Regions from separate parts of the Actinomadura sp. SCN-SB genome, predicted to be linked through region 1. Evidence: riboswitches for the same ligand, from Rfam matches in the RefSeq annotation. Region 1 holds a riboswitch; the other holds the start of a gene.
What was found. Region 1 has a riboswitch for S-adenosylmethionine ahead of ACGWYJ_RS20445 (aminotransferase class V-fold PLP-dependent enzyme). Riboswitches for the same ligand answer to the same signal wherever they lie in the genome.
Positions count from the first base shown of each region.

Region 1 (3,396 bases):
ACAGGCCGAAAGTTCCCCAGCGATGTCGTGGGCGAGGGCGTCCACAAGCCGATCGACATGCGCCTCGGCCGTACCGATGCCGAAGCTCGCCCGCACCGCCGTGGCCGGCGCATCGGACGCGCACGCCGGCTCGCCGTTGAGCAGGTGCCGCACCAAAGGATGGGCACAGAACATTCCATCCCGGACGCCGATGCCATGGACCTCCGACAGCCTAAGGGCCACGTCCCGAGCGTTCCAGCCGTCCACCGAGAACGACACGATCCCCACCCGGGGGCCATGGCCGCCCCACAGCGACAGCTCGCGCACGCCGGGGAGCGTCGCGATGCCGGCGCGCAGCCTGGCCAGCAGGCGTTCCTCGCGTTCGATCAGCGCCTCCCACCCGATGGCCGTGAGGGTCTCGCAGGCCGCGGCGATCGCGATGGCGCCCAGCACGTTCGGCGTGCCCGCCTCGTGCCGCCGGTGGACGTCGGCGGACCAGCGGACGGACTCGCCGCGCCCGGTGACGGCCGCGGTGGCGCCCCCGCCCTTGAGGTAGGGGGCGGCTGCCTTCAGCCAGTCCGCCCTGCCCGCCAGCACGCCCGCGCCGAACGGCGCGTACAGCTTGTGCCCGGAGAAGGCGACGTAGTCGAGGCCGAGCGCGGACATGTCCAGCGGGCGGTGCGCAAGGAGCTGCGCGGCGTCCACGGCGATCCTGGCGCCGTGGCGTCGCGCCGTCCGGGCCAGCTCGGCGATCGGCCACACCTCGCCGGTCACGTTGGACGCGGCCGTCACCACCAGCAGCCGCGGCCCGATGGGGGCGCCGGCCAGCGCGCGGTCGGCGGCGGCGATCGCCTCCGCGGGGGTCGTGGGCGCGGGCAGCCGAACGGCGCGCTTCCAGGGGAGCAGCGAGGCGTGATGCTCGGTCTCGAACACCACCGTGGTCGTCCCGGGCGGCGCGGCGTGCGCGAGGAGGTTCATGGCGTCGGTGGTGTTGCGCGTGAAGACGACCGCCGCACGCGTCCACGCCCCGAGGAAGCCGCGAACCGTCTCACGCGCCCGCTCGTACGCTTCGGTGGTGACCTGGGAGGCGTACCCCGCGCCACGGTGGACGCTGCTGTAGTACGGGAGCGCGGCGGTCACGGCCTCCTGTACGGCCTCCAGGCAGGGCGCGCTCCCGGCGTAGTCGAAGTTGGCGTAGGTGGTGCTTCCGCCCCCGTCCAAGGGGACGACCGTGTCGGCACCGATGACGCGCGGAAATTCCGCGACCTCACCGCCGCTCCACGGCGTCTTAGCAAGTACGTGGGACGGCGAAGACGGGGGACGGAGGCGCGAGGTGCGGTGGGCGAACGTGCCGTTGACTGCGCCGGACATGGGCGACCCTCCTCAGGGCTCCAGGACCCCGTCAGGTGTCGGCCACCCGGCCACGGGATCCGCGCTTGCCGGAGCGCGGTGCCGCGTCCGGCCGGGTCATCACCCGGGGCACCCCATCGCGGACGAAGGGTTGCCGGCCAGCGAGCCGGGGCTTGGCGCTGGCGCTCATGACCTCATGCGAAGTATAGGCCGGTTGCGGGAGCATGTGCCGGTAGGGACGGGGACGAAGCGGAGGACGCGATGGGATACAGGGCGGTTCGGGCACTGGCCGGGGGAGCGGTGCTGCTCGGCGCGTCCGGGCTGCTGGGCGGGTGCGGGCTGCTGGGCGGCAACACCGACGAGGTCTGCGCCAGTGCCAAGGCGGCGTTCCAGCAGTACATGACGCAGGTCAGGACCGTGTCCGCGAACGATCCGGCGCAGTGGAAGAAGTCCACCGAGCAGCTCGCGGCGCGCGTGGAGGGGCTGTCGCGTACGGCCGAGGACGAGGACCTGAAGAAGGCGCTCGAGTCCGAGGCCGACCACCTTCGCACCGCCGCCAACGCCGTCGGCACCGGTGACGCCGCCCAGCTCAGCAGCGTCATCGCCGCCACGCCCGACCGCATCGGCGGCGCCTGCGACTGACGAGCGCCCCGCCCGGCACGTCCACCAAGACAGGGCCGTTCGAGCAGATCGACGCCGCCTCCGCGCGCGGAACGCGGGGCGGCGTCGATCGTCAGAAGACGTTGGGGCGGGGGCCGCCCGGCCGCCCCACACCTCCGGGTTCGTCGTCTCCGCCACCGCCGTCATCCGGATCGTCCGGCCTGCCGGGGGTCGGGAGGGGCAGGCCGGGGTCCTCGTCGGTGGGCGGGTCCGAGGGCTCCTCCGGCTCCTCCGAGTCCGGCGGGCGCGTCGGGTTCAGCTCGTCGGGACGCTCGTCACCCGGAGTGTCGGACGGCCGCCCGAAGTAGTCGCCGCCGGTGTTGACCGAGGGCGCGCCGAACGACTCGGGCGGGTAGCCCTTGATGGTCACGACCTCGGTCATGTAGTCGTGCCAGATCCGTGCCGGGAGGACACCGCCGTACACCCCGTACCCGGGGATCCTCAGCGGCTTGCTGTCGCTGCGGAACATGGACACGCTCGTGGCGAGCTGCGGGACGAATCCGTTGAACCAGATCGCGCGGCCCTCGTCGGTGGTGCCGGTCTTGCCCGCCACGTCGCGGCCGTCGGGAAGCCGCGCCGCCGTTCCCGTGCCGGACCTGACCACCTGCTCCATCGCGTACGTGGCGTCCCGGGCCACCTCCTGGCTGAACGCCCGCTTGCCCGGCTCGCTGAACGTGCGCCTGTGGTCCTCGTTGTTGGTGACCGACTTGACCACGTACGGGGTGTGGTACTCGCCCTCGGCGGCGAACGTCGCGTACACCCCCGCCTGCTGCACCGGGTGGATCGAGATGACGCCCAGCGGGAACGTCGGCGCGGTGTTGGCGCCGTTGGCGGTGAGCTGGCTCTCGGGGATGCCCATCTTCTCGGCCATCTTCGTCACCTTGTCCAGCCCGATCTCGCGGCCGAGGTTGACGTAGGCGGTGTTGACCGAGTTACGGGTCGCCTCGACCAGGCTGACGTAGCCGTAGCTGCGGCCGCCGTCGTTCTCCACCCGCGCGCCGTTGTAGTACTGCGGGGACGAGCCGTTCACCGAGTCGTACAGCTTCATCCCGTCGTTCAGCGCGGCGGCCAGCACGATCGGCTTGAACCCGGACCCCGCCTGCGCCCAGTCGCCGAACGAGCTGCTCAGCGCCTCGGTGAGGTAGTCACGGCCGCCGTAGAAGGCCAGCACCTGACCGGTCTTCGGGTCCACCGACACCAGCCCGGTGCGGATCCTCTTGCTCATCCCGTCCGGGGAGTTGGCGAGCACCGCCTTCCGCGCGGCGTCCATCAGCCGCTTGTCGAAGGTCGTGATGATCTTCAACCCGGACCGGTTGATCTCGTCCTCGCTGTAGCCGCGGCGCTCGATCAGCTCCTTCTTGGCCACGTTGACCATGTAGCCCTTCTGGCCCTTGAGGATGTTGGTGA
Region 1 covers NZ_JBIMPP010000030.1:64,972-68,367, reverse strand. Annotated here, with positions in the region: gene ACGWYJ_RS20445 (aminotransferase class V-fold PLP-dependent enzyme) at 1-1,350, opposite strand, end outside; SAM riboswitch class IV at 1,407-1,523, opposite strand; gene ACGWYJ_RS20440 (hypothetical protein) at 1,591-1,971, shown strand; gene ACGWYJ_RS20435 (transglycosylase domain-containing protein) at 2,063-3,396, opposite strand, start outside.

Region 2 (3,396 bases), on a different contig from region 1:
GTCGCCCAGCGGGTCCCATTGGGCCGCCAGCGGCCCGTGCGGGGCGACCATGCCGGGGAGATCGGCGGCCACCTGCCCGAAGTCGTCGGTGGTGACCCGGAAGTCCCAGTCGGACAGCTCGGTCGCGGTGCCTCGCGCGCGCGAGCCGATCGGTTCGATCAGGGCCACACTGGGATGCGCCGCCACCGTCTCCGCGATCTCCTCCGCAATCCCCATGCTGGGCCTTTACCCCTGTTTAGCAGGACAAAAGCCCATTTCCCCGGGTGTTCTCGGGTTGATCATCCCGAGAACACCCGGGAGGACGGCGATCAGCCGCCGGCGACGGCCGGGATGATCGAGACCTGGGTGCCCTCGGGCGTGGGGGTGTCCAGGCCCTCGGCGAACCGGACGTCCTCGTCCCCCACGTACACGTTCACGAAGCGCCGGATCTTGCCGTTGTCGTCCAGGACCCGGGCGGCGATGCCGGGGTGGTTGGCGTCGAGGTCGGCCACCACGGCGCGCAGGGTGGCGCCCTCGGCCTTGACCTCGGACTCGCCGCCGGTCAGGCTCCGGAGGATCGTGGGGATCCGTACGGACACGGTGCTCATTGCTGGCTCCAAGGGATGCTGTGCTGTGGCTGTCTGGCTACTCGGAGTCGTGGCGGGTCAGGCGAGGCCCGCGGCGCGGAAGGCGTCCAGCGACGGGGGGATGTTCGCGCTCGGCGCCACCTGCGAGGAGACCGCGTCCAGGGTCTTCAGGCCGTCCCCGGAGTTGATGATCACCGTTTCGGCGGACGGGTCGAGCGCGCCCGCCTCCACCAGCTTGCGGAGCGTCGCGACGGTCACGCCGCCCGCGGTCTCGCCGAAGATCCCCTCGGTGGCCGCCAGCAGCCGGATGCCCTCGACCACCTGCTCGTCGGTGACGTCCTCGACCGCCCCGCCGGTGCGGCGGACGACGTCCAGGACGTACGGGCCGTCGGCCGGGTTGCCGATGGCCAGCGACTTCGCGATCGTCGACGGCTTGACCGGCCGCACCACGTCGTGCCCGGCCTTGAACGCCGCCGCGACCGGGTCGCAGCCGGCGGCCTGGGCGCCGAACACGCGGTAGGGCCTGTCCTCGACGAGCCCCAGCTTGATCAGCTCCTGGAACGCCTTGTCGATCTTGGTCAGCTGGGAGCCGGACGCCACCGGGATCACGATCTGGTCCGGCAGCCGCCAGCCGAGCTGCTCGGCGATCTCGTACCCGAGGGTCTTGGAGCCCTCGGCGTAGTACGGCCGCACGTTGACGTTGACGAACGCCCAGTCCTCCTCCTCGCCGGCGATCTCCGAGGCGAGCCGGTTGACGTCGTCGTAGTTGCCGTCCACGGTGACGAACAGCCCGCCGTACACCGCGGTGGTGATGATCTTCTGCGCCTCCAGGTCGGACGGGACGAACACCGCGCTGCGGATCCCCGCCCGCGCCGCCGCCGCGGCCACCGCGTTGGCGAGGTTCCCGGTGGACGGGCAGGCCAGCACCTTGAAGCCGAGTTCGCGCGCCGCCGCGAGCGCCACCGCCACGACCCGGTCCTTGAACGAGTGCGTCGGGTTGCCGCTGTCGTCCTTCACCCACAGCCGCTGCAGCCCCAGCGACTCCGCGAGCTGGTCGGCCCGCACGAGACGGGTCAGGCCGGGCTCGGTGTTGGGCGTCTCCGCCACGTTGGACGGGACGGGCAGCAGCCCCCGGTACCGCCAGATGTTGCGCGGACCCGCCTCGATGGACTCGCGGGTGACGCCGCCGAAGTCGTAGGAGATCTCCAGCGGCCCGAAACACTGCTCACAGGCGTAGTACGGGCCGAGTTCCCTGCTGTGCCCGCACTCCCGGCACGTCAGTGCGGTCGCGGGGCCGAGGTCGGCGGAGGAGGTGTATCCGTTGTCGGCAGGCGTGGTTGCCATGAAGCGAGGCCTTTCTCCCCATCTTCCCTGTGCCACCTTGGTCACAGGCCGGAGTTGGCACCATTTCCCGGCCGGCCTCGCAGGATCGCGAGCGCGTACGAACCAGGTGGTTGCCGGGGCTTCACAGGGCCGGTCCCTCCACCCCTCTGGATGAGCGATATGAAGTTGTCTGCGGGGGCTGAGCTGGGAGAGCGGCCAAGGCCGCCGTGCTCCCCGCGCCCCTCGGAACGAACGATCCGAACGTGTGCGGCGTATGCGTGACTTTACCTGATCTGCCCGGTTGGCGGACAGCAGGGTCCCGGCTGCTGAGACCTTACCCGCGTCCCGTCTTGATCATGCACTGGATTCCGATCCGTCCCGATCGCCGGCGACGCGCCCGGTCAGGAGGGGCCGGCCAGCGAGTTGCCCTGGCGGCGGAACATCGCGCGGCGACGCCGCGTCACCGCGCGCCCGGGTTCGTGCTGCGTCGGGTCGAGGAACACATGCCGGACGATCGGGATGCGCTCGCGCAGCCGCCGCTCCACCTCGCCCGCGACGTCCTCGGCCTCGTCCGCGCTGATGCCGTCGGAGAAGTGGACCTTCGCGGCGACCAGCACCTCGTCCGGTCCGAAATGCATGGTGAACAGCTCGTCCAGGCCGGTCACGCCGCGCGCCGAGGCGATCTCGGCACTGATCTCGCGCTGGACCTCCGGCGCCACCGACTGGCCGATCAGCAGGCTGCGGCTGTCCCTGCCGAGCGCGATCGCGACGCCGACCAGGAGCAGGCCGATCAGGATCGAGGCGGCGCCGTCCCACAGCGGGGAACCGGTGAGCTCGCGCAGGCCCAGCCCGGCGGCGGCGAGGGCCAGCCCGATCATCGCGGCGCTGTCCTCAAGCAGCGCCGCCTTGAACGTCACGTCAGGGGTGCGGCGCACGTGGTCCAGGACATCCTGCCCGTCCCGCGTCTCCTTGCGCGCCTGGATGACCGCGCGTACCCACGAGGTGCCCTCCAGCAGGGCCGCGATGCCCAGCACGGTGAAGGCCAGCCAGACCTTCTCCCCGCCCGCCTCGCGTCCCGTGATGGCGAGGACGCCCTCGAAGATGGAGTAGCCACCGCCCGCGACGAAGATCCCGAACGCGGCCAGCAGGGACCAGAAGTAGCGGTCGTTGCCGTACCCGAAGGGATGCAGCCGGTCGGGCGGCCGCGCGCTGCGCCGGAGCGAGGTCAGCAGGAACACCTGGTTGAGGGTGTCGGCGACCGAGTGCGCGCCCTCGGCCAGCATCGCGCTCGACCCGGACAGCACCCCGGCGAAGATCTTGGTGATGGCGAGGACGAGGTTGGCCGTCCCGGCGACGAGGACCGTGATGGTGGTCTCGGACCTGCTCATCCGCGCCTGGTACCCGGCGCCGTCCCGCCTAACCGGCGGCCCTCGGGTGCGCCTCGCGGGGCCGCTCCTTAAGACCGGACGGGGACATACCGGTTCCCCCCGGGTCACTTTGATGCGCC
Region 2 covers NZ_JBIMPP010000040.1:61,613-65,008, reverse strand. Annotated here, with positions in the region: gene ACGWYJ_RS24265 (nucleotidyltransferase domain-containing protein) at 1-216, opposite strand, end outside; gene ACGWYJ_RS24260 (MoaD/ThiS family protein) at 309-587, opposite strand; gene thrC (threonine synthase) at 645-1,910, opposite strand; SAM riboswitch class I at 1,926-2,067, opposite strand; gene ACGWYJ_RS24250 (cation diffusion facilitator family transporter) at 2,291-3,277, opposite strand.
Region 2: it holds a riboswitch for S-adenosylmethionine, as region 1 does, so the genes downstream of both, thrC (threonine synthase) here and ACGWYJ_RS20445 (aminotransferase class V-fold PLP-dependent enzyme) in region 1, are expected to answer to the same signal.